3 regions of the Nonomuraea sp. NPDC049750 genome follow, and region 2 is predicted to be linked to each of the others. Evidence: riboswitches for the same ligand, from Rfam matches in the RefSeq annotation. Region 2 holds a riboswitch; each other region holds the start of a gene.
The links. A riboswitch is a leader RNA that binds a small molecule or an ion and turns the genes downstream of it on or off. The one in region 2 is predicted to bind cobalamin.
Positions count from the first base shown of each region.

Region 1 (3,267 bases), on a different contig from region 2:
GACCTCGACGTCGCCGTCTGGGACCGCACGATGGCGGTGAACCTGCGTGGCTGCCTGCTCATGGTCAAGCACGCGGCCCCCGTGATGGCCGAGGGCGGCGCGTTCGTCGTCACTTCGTCGGTCTCCGGCCTGCTGGGCGACGTCGCGCACGTCGCGTACGGCACCTCGAAGGCGGCGCTGACCGGTTTCGTGCGCTACGTGGCCACCAAGTACGGCTCGCGCGGCATCCGCTGCAACGCCGTCGCGCCCGCGCTGGTCCTGACCGACGCGGCCGCGCAGGCCCTCGGCCGGGAGCGGCTGGCCGACAAGGCGGCCGAACGGCTGCTGCCCTGGGCCTGCACCCCGGACGACGTGGCCGACCTCGTCGCCTTCCTCGCCTCGGGTGAGTCGCGGTGCATCACGGGACAGACCATCGTCATCGACTCCGGCACGATGGCCCACCGCCCTGAACACGCCCTGCGCCAATGGCGCGACGCGGCGGGGTGATGCTGGTGCGGTGACCACCGGGATTCCCCTGGGGTGGTTCGTCACACGACCGTCTCGATCCCAGTGACGGTCTGTCGTGCTTGGGGTCCTTGTGGGGGAGGCCCTTGCGGGGTGCGGAGGAAGTCGGTCCGTGGTGGTTGGGGTCCTTTCAGGGATGCCCCTGCGGGGGAGCGGAGGAAGGCGGTCCGTGTGGCAGGGAGCCCGTGGAGGGACACTCCTGCGGGGGAGTGGAAGACCGGATGCCCGCAGAACATTCCTAGGAACCGCATTAAGGTTGTGGCGGATCAAGGGGGATGAATGGAGCCGGTGTCGGTCGGGTTGGTCGGGGCGGGGCCGTGGGCGGAGCGCGCGCATGCGCCCATGCTGGTCAACAGTCCGCATCTCCGGTTCGCCGGCGTGTGGGCCCGGCGCCCGGAGGCTGCCGCCCGGCTGGGGGCGCCGGTGTTCGAGCGGGTCGAGGAGTTGTTCGAGGCGTGCGAGGCCGTGGCGTTCTGCGTGCCGCCGGGCGTACAGGCCGAATTGGGGGTGCGCGCGGCGAAGGCCGGGAAGGCGCTGTTGCTGGAGAAGCCGCTCGCCGACTCGCTGGAGAACGCGCGGCGGCTCGCCGACGCCGTGCGTGAGGCCGGTGTGGCCTCCCAGATGGTGCTCAGCATGCGTTATATGAAGCAGGTCAGGGAGTTTCTGGCGCGCTGCGCGGAAATCGAGGCGTTCGGCGGTCACGCCGCGAACATCTCCAATGTCCTGCTGGGCGGCCACCTCTTCGGCACCCCGTGGCGGCTCGAGCGCGGGGCGCTCCTGGACGTCGGGCCGCACGTGATCGACCTGCTCGACGCCGCGCTCGGCCGGGTGACCGGCGTGCGCGCGCACGGCAACCCGCTCGGCTGGACCGGACTGCTGCTCGATCACGAGGGCGGCGCGGCCAGCGAGGCGTCGCTGTGCATGGCCGCCGCCGGTGACCTGCCGCCGGCCAGCGTCGCGGTGTTCGGCAGGACGGGCAGCGTGACGCTGATGCCCAGTGATGACGACGATCCGTTCGAGACCATCGCCGAGGAGTTCGCGCGGACCGTACGCCAGGGCGGCGGGCACCCGCTGGACGCGGCCCACGGGCTCAGGTTGCAAGAGATCATCGCCGAGGCGGAAGCCCAATTGGGCACCCCTTGACTTAACGCCCATCTGGCGCATTGATAGCGTCTGTCCGACGCGCAGAGTTGCAGCGAAGTCCGGTGCGAGTCCGGCGCTGTCCCGCAACTGTCATAGCCAGGTCGCCTGCCTCCGCGCTGACGTCATCAACCCTCGTGGAAAAGGGTGATCCGTCGCTCTCCAGCGGGTCTCTCGGTTCCGACAGTGTGAAAGGACTTCTCGTGAGGCCCGTACGCACGGCCTTCGCGGGCGCGCTGCTGGGAACGCTCGTTCTGGCCGGATGTGGTCAGACCAGCACTACCACCACCCCGTCCCCCGCGAGCCCCACCGGTACGACCGGCTCGACCAGCTCCGCCGCCTTCCCCGTGACGGTCGAGGCGGGCAACGGCAAGGTCGGCATCGCCAAAAAGCCGGAGCGGATCGTCTCGCTCTCCGCCAGCCACACCGAGACGCTCTTCGCCATCGGCGCGGGCCCCCAGGTCATCGCGGTGGACGACCAGTCCAACTACCCGGCCGGCGTCCCCAAGACCGACCTGTCCGGCTTCAAGCCGAACGTCGAGGCCATCGTCGCCCAGAAGCCCGACCTGGTGATCGTCTCCAACGACATCGACGGCATCGTCGCCAAGCTGGGCAAGGTGAACGTGCCCGTCCTCCTGGAGCCCGCCGCCACCAAGCTCGACGAGGCGTACGACGAGATCACCGACCTCGGCGCCGCCACCGGCAACACCGAAAAGGCCGGACAAGTCGTGACAGGCATGAAGACATCCCTCGACAAGCTCTCGGCGAACGCCCCCAAGAACAAGAAGCTCACCTACTACCACGAACTCGACCAGACCCCCTACGCGGCGACGTCCAGCACGTTCATCGGGCAGATCTACGCCATGTTCGGCCTCACCAACATCGCCGACAAGGCGCCGGACCCGGCGGGCGGCTACCCCAAGCTGTCGGCGGAGTTCGTCGCCCAGGCCGACCCCGACCTGATCTTCCTGGCGGACGTGAAGTGCTGCCAGCAGAGCAAGGACACGCTGGCCAAGCGCCCCGGCTGGAAAGGACTGTCGGCGGTCAAGGGTGACCAGGTGATCCAGCTCGACGACGACATCGCCTCGCGCTGGGGCCCGCGGGTCGTGGACCTGGCGCAGACCATCAGCGACGCCGTCGGCAAGGCGGCCACCCGCCAGTGAGGTCCAGACCGATGTGGACGGCGGGCGCGCTGGCCGTGCTCGCCGTCTCCATGGTCGCCGGGCTGCTCGGCGGGGCCGCCGACATCTCACCGTGGCAGGTGGTGCTCCAGGTGCTCGACTGGCTGCCGTACGTACACGTGGACTCGGGGCTGGCCCCCGTGGAGCAAGGGCTGCTGTTCGAGCTGCGGCTGCCCAGGGTGCTGGTGGCGGCCGTGGTCGGCGGGCTGCTGGCCATCGCGGGGGCCGGCTACCAGGGGGTGTTCCGCAACCCGCTGGCCGACCCCTACCTGCTGGGCGCCGCAGCCGGAGCCGGGCTGACCACCACCGTGGTCATCGTGCTCGTGCCGACCCCTGCCGTCGGCATCCCGGTGGCCGCCTTCGCGGGGGCGGTCGGCGGGGTGTTCCTCGCGTACGTGCTCGGCAACACCGCCGGGCGCTCGGGCGGCACCGCCACGCTGGT
Region 1 is NZ_JBFANB010000025.1:47,488-50,754, forward strand. Features, by position in the region: gene AB0J16_RS43240 (SDR family NAD(P)-dependent oxidoreductase) at 1-486, shown strand, start outside; gene AB0J16_RS43245 (Gfo/Idh/MocA family oxidoreductase) at 784-1,647, shown strand; cobalamin riboswitch at 1,655-1,775, shown strand; gene AB0J16_RS43250 (ABC transporter substrate-binding protein) at 1,848-2,807, shown strand; gene AB0J16_RS43255 (iron ABC transporter permease) at 2,819-3,267, shown strand, end outside.
Region 1: another riboswitch for cobalamin. It lies ahead of AB0J16_RS43250 (ABC transporter substrate-binding protein); the one in region 2 lies ahead of cobN (cobaltochelatase subunit CobN).

Region 2 (3,267 bases):
CCCGGTGCGCAGGTCGGCGGGGAGCGTGCGGTACCAGCGTTCGTAGGAGGCGGCGGAGATGCGTACCGGATTGCCCGCCAGGTGCTCCTCGGTCAGCCAGTCCTGGTCCTGGCCGCCCGCGGCGATGAGCGCGTGGATGAGCGCGTCGCCGTCCTGCTCGGCCACGCCGGGGAAGCCCTCGCCCAGGTCGTAGCCCGCTTCGGCGAGCCGGGCCAGCAGCCGTACGGTGCTGGCGGGGGTGTCCAGGCCGACGGCGTTGCCGACGCGCGAGTGCTTGGTCGGGTACGCCGACAGCATCACCACCAGCCGCCGCCCGCCAGGCGGGGTGTGGCGCAGCAGCCCGTGGCGTACGGCGATGCCCGCCACCCGCGCGGCCCGCTCGGGGTCGGCGACGTAGACGGTCAGCCCGTCGGGGTCGATCTCCTTGAAGGAGAACGGCACGGTGATGATCCGGCCGTCGAACTCGGGGATGGCCACCTGCGAGGCGGCGTCCAGCGGCGACAGGCCGTCGTCGTTGTCCTCCCACGCCTGCCTGGCCGTGGTCAGGCACAGGCCCTGCAGGATCGGCACGTCGAGCGCGGCCAGCGCGCCCACGTCCCACGCCTCGTCGTCCCCGCCCGCGCCCGCTGTCGCAGGACGCGAGCCGCCCGCCGCCAGTACGGTCACCACCAGCGCGTCGGCGGCCCGCAGGGTGTCCAGCAGCTCGGGTTCGGCGGTGCGCAACGAGGAGCAGAACACCGGCAGCGCCTGCCCGCCCGCCTCCTCGACGGCGGCGCAGAGCGTCTCGACGAAGGCCGTGTTGCCCGCCATGTGGTGCGCCCGGTAGTAGAGCACCCCGATCACGGGCCCCTCGTGTGACCGTGCCTCGCGCTCCAGCCGCCCCCAGGACGGCGTGGGCGCCGGCGGCGCGAACCCGCGCCCGGTCAGCAGGACGGTGTCGGACAGGAAGGCGTGCAGCTCGGTCAGGTTGGCGGGCCCGCCGTGCGCCAGGTACGCGTGCGCGTCGGCGCAGACGCCGCCGCGCACCGTGGACAGCTCCATCAGCTCGGCGTCCGGCGCCTGCTCGCCGCCCAGCACTACGACCGGACGGGGCCCGGCCAGCAGCGCGTCGAGCCCCTCCTGCCAGGCGCGGCGACCGCCGAGCAGCCGTACGACGACCAGGTCGGCCCCCTCCAGCAGGCCGGGAAGATCGTCGGGGCCGAGCCGGGCGGGGTTGCCCAGGCGGTAGGCGGCGCCGCAGGCACGCGCGCTCAACAGGTCGGTGTCGGAGGTGGAGAGCAGCAGGACGGTACGGCTGTCGCCAGGCACGGCGCGATCCTCCCTCGGGGTCCTCGCCCCGGTCGTGGGTGTCGCGACGGCAGGAGTCTCCTGGCTCCCGGATCAGCGCTCACCCCGGCCTTCCCACCCGTTGCCGGGCAGTGGCCTGCGGTGGGGTTCGCTCCCCGGTCACAGTGGCGGGACCGCGCCGGATTCGCACCGGCTTCCTCCCTTTGCCATCGCCTACCCAGGAGCCTACGGCAGGAGCAACCTCCACCAGAAGTGGCGTTACCATCCTCATCGTGTCCATAGCCGACTTTTCCGGACGGGTCCGGCCCGACGCCTGTCCGGGAGCGCTCCAGGTGCACGAGGCCGCCGACGGCCCGCTGGCCCGGGTCCGCCTGCCCGGCGGCGCGGTCTCCGGCGGGCAGCTCCGCGAGCTGGCGGCCTGCGCGGCGGAGCTGGGCTCCGGGGTGGTCGAGCTCACGTCGCGGGCGAACGTACAGGTGCGCGGCCTGCGCGCGCCGGCCGCCTTCGCCGAACGGATCGCCACCGCTGGGCTGCTGCCCTCGGCCGCGCACGAACGGGTACGCAACATCGTCGCCTCGCCGCTCGGCGGCCGTGGTCCCTCGGGTTCGGTGGACACGCAACCCCTGGTCGAGGCCCTGGACCTGGCTCTGTGCGCACGGGTCCGGCTGGCCGGGCTGCCGGGGCGCTTTCTGTTCGCGCTGGACGACGGCACTGGGGATACGTGGCAGCTGGCCGCCGATGTCACTCTCGTGCCTGCGGCAGTGGACGGTGACGCCTGGGTCTCACTGCCCGAGGGCGCGGTGGCGGGCGGTGGCGCCTGGTTGTCACTGCTGCTGGCGGGCGTGGACGTCGGGCTTGTCGTGTCCCGTGACGCGGCGGTCGGGCTGATGATCGCCGCCGCCGAAGCGTTCCTCGACGAGCGGGAGCGCGGGCTTTCCGATCGTGACCGGGGCGCGTGGCGGATCGCGGAGTTGGCGGACGGTCCCGCCCGAATCGCCGCCCACCTGGGCGTGGCGGGCGCGCGTAAGACGACCGCCCTGGACGCCTCCCCTGCCTTCTCGGCCCGTCGCCCCGGGCCTGTCGATCAGCGGGACGGCCGCGTGGCGCTGGAGGCCGTGGTGCCGCTCGGGCGGCTGTCCGCCGCTCAGGTAAACGCCATCGCCGACACCGCCGACGACGGTGGGGCGGTTCCCGTACGGCTGACGCCTTGGCGAACGGTCGTCCTGCTGGACCTGTCCCCCGCCGCGGCCGAGCGGGCGGTGCGGCAGCTGTCCACGGCCGGGCTGGTGACCGATCCGGCGTCGCCCTGGGTCGGCGTGAGCGCCTGCACCGGACGTCCCGGCTGCGCCAAATCGCTGGCGGACGTGCAGGAGGACGTACGGCGGTGGGTGGCGACCCTGGACGCGCCCGCTGCGACGCCGGTGCACTGGGCCGGTTGCGAGCGGCGCTGCGGACTGCCCCGCGGCCGGGTGGTCCAGATGGTGGCCACCGCCGACGGATACGAGGAACGGCCGCACTGATGGCGGTCAGCTTCGACCGATGCGAGGAAAGGCAGCAGTGACCGACTACCTGCGCGACGGCGCCGAGATCTACCGGCGTTCGTTCGCGACCATCCGTGCCGAAGCCGATCTCACCGGGATGCCCCCGGATGTGGCCCAGGTGGCGGTGCGGATGATCCACGCGTGTGGCATGACCGACCTCGTCGCCGACCTGGACTGGTCGCCTTCGGTGGTCGTCCGGGCCCGCGAGGCGCTGCGGCGCGGCGCGCCCGTGCTGTGCGACGCGCAGATGGTCGCCTCCGGCGTCACCAGGCGCAGGCTGCCCGCCGACAACGACGTGGTGTGCGCTCTGGGCGAGCCAGGCGTGCCGGAGCTGGCCGAACGCCTCGGCACCACACGCAGCGCCGCCGCCCTGGAGCTGTGGCGCGACCGGCTGGACGGCGCCGTGGTGGCGATCGGCAACGCCCCGACCGCCCTGTTC
Region 2 is NZ_JBFANB010000009.1:92,379-95,645, reverse strand. Features, by position in the region: gene cobN (cobaltochelatase subunit CobN) at 1-1,308, opposite strand, end outside; cobalamin riboswitch at 1,343-1,531, opposite strand; gene cobG (precorrin-3B synthase) at 1,560-2,807, shown strand; gene AB0J16_RS24280 (precorrin-8X methylmutase) at 2,845-3,267, shown strand, end outside.

Region 3 (3,267 bases), on a different contig from region 2:
CGACGCGGGTCGACAGCCCCAGCGCCTCGGGCGAGTCGAACGGCAGCCGGAGCGCGAAGAAGACGTCGGCCAGGCCCATCACGCCGAGCCCGATCGGCCGCCAGCGCTTGTTGGCCGCCTCGGCCTCAGTGGTCGGGTAGAAGCCCAGGTCGATGGTCCGGTCCAGGAAACGTACGGCCGTACGGACGGTCGTGCGCAGCCGGGCCCAGTCGACGCCTTCGCCGGTCAGGTGGGCGGCGAGGTTGATCGAGCCGAGGTTGCATACCGCCGTCTCGCCGTCGCTGGTGACCTCGAGGATCTCGGTGCACAGGTTGGACAGGTGGATGACGTTCTCGGGCCGGGCCGTCTGGTTGGAGGTGCGGTTGGCGGCGTCCTTGAACGTCATCCAGCCGTTGCCGGTCTGGGCGAGGGTGCGCATCATCCGGCCGTAGAGGGTCCGGGCGGGCAGTTGCCGGGTGTAGCGGCCGTCGGCCTCGTAGGCGCGGTAGGCGCGGGTGAACGCCTCGCCGTACAGGTCGGTGAGGTCGGGGACCTCCTTGGGGTCGAACAGCGACCAGACCTCGTCGGCCTCCACCCGCCGCATGAACTCGTCCGGCACCCAGTTGGCCAGGTTGAGGTTGTGCGTACGCCGGGCGTCCTCGCCCGTGTTGTCGCGCAGCTCCAGGAACTCCTCGATATCGGCGTGCCAGGTCTCCAGGTAGACACAGGCCGCGCCCTTGCGGCGACCGCCCTGGTTGACGGCGGCGACGGAGGAGTCGAGCGTACGCAGCCAGGGCACGATGCCGTTGGAGTGCCCGTTGGTGCCCTTGATGAGGGATCCACGCGAGCGCACCCGGGTCCACGCGATGCCGATGCCCCCGGCGTACTTCGACAGCCTGGCCACCTGCCCGTAGCGGTCGTAGATCGACTCCAGCTCGTCGCGCGGCGAGTCGAGCAGGAAGCACGACGACAGCTGCGGCCGGCGCGAACCGGAGTTGAACAGCGTCGGTGAGCTCGGCAGGTACGACAGTGTGGACATGAGGCCGTACAGCTCGGCGGCCTCGGCGACCGTCTCCGACAGCCCGCAGGCCACGCGGAGCAGGAAGTGCTGCGGCCGTTCGAGCACGGTCCGCGACCGCGGGTGCCGCAGCAGGTAGCGGTCGTAGACCGTACGCAACCCGAAGTACTCGAAGCGGTCGTCCGCGTCGCCGGAGACGAGCGCGTCGAGCTCGGCGGCGTGCGCGCCGACGAAGGCGGCGAGCGAGTCCTGGATCAGCCCGGCGGCGTGGCTGGCGGCGATGGACTCGGAAAAGGTCCGCACGCCGTGCCCGGCCGCCTCGTCGGCGATCTCCTCGGCCAGGAGCCGGGCGGCGATCCGGGAGTTGGCCGGATCGGTGATCACCCGGGCGGCGGCCTCCTCGATCGCCAGCCGCCGATCGGCGCTTTTGGCGGTGGCCGACTGCCGATCGACCGTCGCCGACTGCCGGCCGACGGTGGCCGGCTGCTGGTCGACCGTGGCCGGCTGGTGATCGACCGTGGCCGGCTGGTGATCGACCGTGGCCGGCTGGTGATCGGCCTCAATGATCTGCGTCACGTGCTCTCTCCTCGCGAGCTCATCCCCGTGAGGGCGCGTGAGAGCACGACGGCCCCTGGACTCCCCGGCCGCCGACGCCCCCGGCCCTCCCTCGAGGCCATGGACACTTCGATGGGCAGAGCCGGCTGGCTCCCCCAACGTCACCGGCAGGTCTTCGGGCTCGCGGGCATGGTCGATAGTTCCTACTGGCCGTCGCTTCCCGGAAAGGTCCAGTGCTCGTGACGGCGGTCGTTCCCGCTCACCGCTGCGGGGCAGCCCCGGAATCGCACCGGGTTCCCTTTTGCTCCGCCCCGAGGGGCGAACCAGCGACGAGCAGAATCCTACATCTAGTGGCCCTTGGCGCAACTACCCCAGCATGTTGTGTCAGCGGTGTCGAGCATGCCCAGATCGCGGAGCACGGCCCTGGTCCTGCCGATCTCCGAGGCCAGCCATTGTTCGAAGTCGTCGCCGCTGAGCGGGATCGAGGTCCATCCCTCCGCCCGGCAGGCCGCCCGCCAGGAGGCGGACTCCGTGACCTCGTCGCAGAGCCGGATGGCGACGGCCTTGCCGTCCTCGGACATCCCCTCGGGCCCCACGGCCGCGCACCAGTCGGCGAAGTCGACCCGCACGCCGCACTCCAGCAGGCTCGGCGCCTCCACGCCGTCCACCCGGCGCGCGCTGGAGACGGCCAGCACCCTGACCTGGCCCTTGCCGATGGCACGGCGCCAGTCCGCGAGCGTGCCGGTCGCCGCGGCGGCCTTGCCACCGAGAAGCGCGGCCGCGGCCTCCACGCTGCCGGGAAAGCCGGTGTAGTCGACCTGCCGGGTGTCGGCGCCGAGGCCCTTGGCGATCAGCCCGAACAGCAGGTGGTCGGGCTCGCCCTGCGGTCCGCCCGTCAGCGGTGTGCGGTCGGGGTGGGCCACCAGCTGCGCGCCGAACTGGTCGAAGGTGGTGAACTTGGAGTGAGCGGGCACCACCACCACCTCGATCTGGCCGGTGAGCCGGGCCAGCGGCGTGGCGGTGTCGAGCAGCGACAGCCCGTTGTTGAGCTCGGTCGCGGCCAGCGCGGGCAACCCGGTGACGGTGATCCGGGTGACGGGCGGCGTGCCGGAGACCGGGAAACCGGCGTCGCGGGCGGTTTTGACGAGCGCCTTGGCGACGCGGGCCCAGCGTCCGGCGCCGGGGACGATCGCGAACCGGCCCGAGAGGCCGGCCGCGTTGACGGCGCGTCCGCCGAGGCTCCCCTCCGTGCCACATCCTGTCGCGCAGGCCGCCACCGCCAGGCCGAGCGCGAAGAACCCCCGTCGGCGCATGGCGTCCTCCCCTCGCACCCCATAACTACCCCAGGTCACTGACACTTAACGCACTGTTACACATCAGGGTTGTCATTATCAGGGATCACGAAAAGTCGGGAAGAACTATGAAGTTTTCTCGCCCACACCGACGAGCAGGTACGACGGCAGCGAGGGCTCGCTGACCAGCCTGGGCCGATCGGGACGCCAGTCGGGGGCGTGCACCAGGCCCGGCTCGACCAGCTCGAAGTCCCCGAAGAACGCCCGGATCTCCCTCGGCGTCCGGTCGGTGCCGGCCCCTGCCGACGTGGGCCGGTGGAGGGGCGTGGCGCCCTCGTCGAAACGTCCCCGCGAGGTCGCGTGGGTGAGCACCAGGTAGCTGCCGGGCGCCACCGCCTCGCGCAGCCTGGTCACCATCTTGCC
Region 3 is NZ_JBFANB010000063.1:11,285-14,551, reverse strand. Features, by position in the region: gene AB0J16_RS59100 (ribonucleoside-diphosphate reductase subunit alpha) at 1-1,573, opposite strand, end outside; cobalamin riboswitch at 1,701-1,895, opposite strand; gene AB0J16_RS59095 (tripartite tricarboxylate transporter substrate-binding protein) at 1,900-2,865, opposite strand; gene AB0J16_RS59090 (SAM-dependent methyltransferase) at 2,971-3,267, opposite strand, start outside.
Region 3: another riboswitch for cobalamin. It lies ahead of AB0J16_RS59100 (ribonucleoside-diphosphate reductase subunit alpha); the one in region 2 lies ahead of cobN (cobaltochelatase subunit CobN).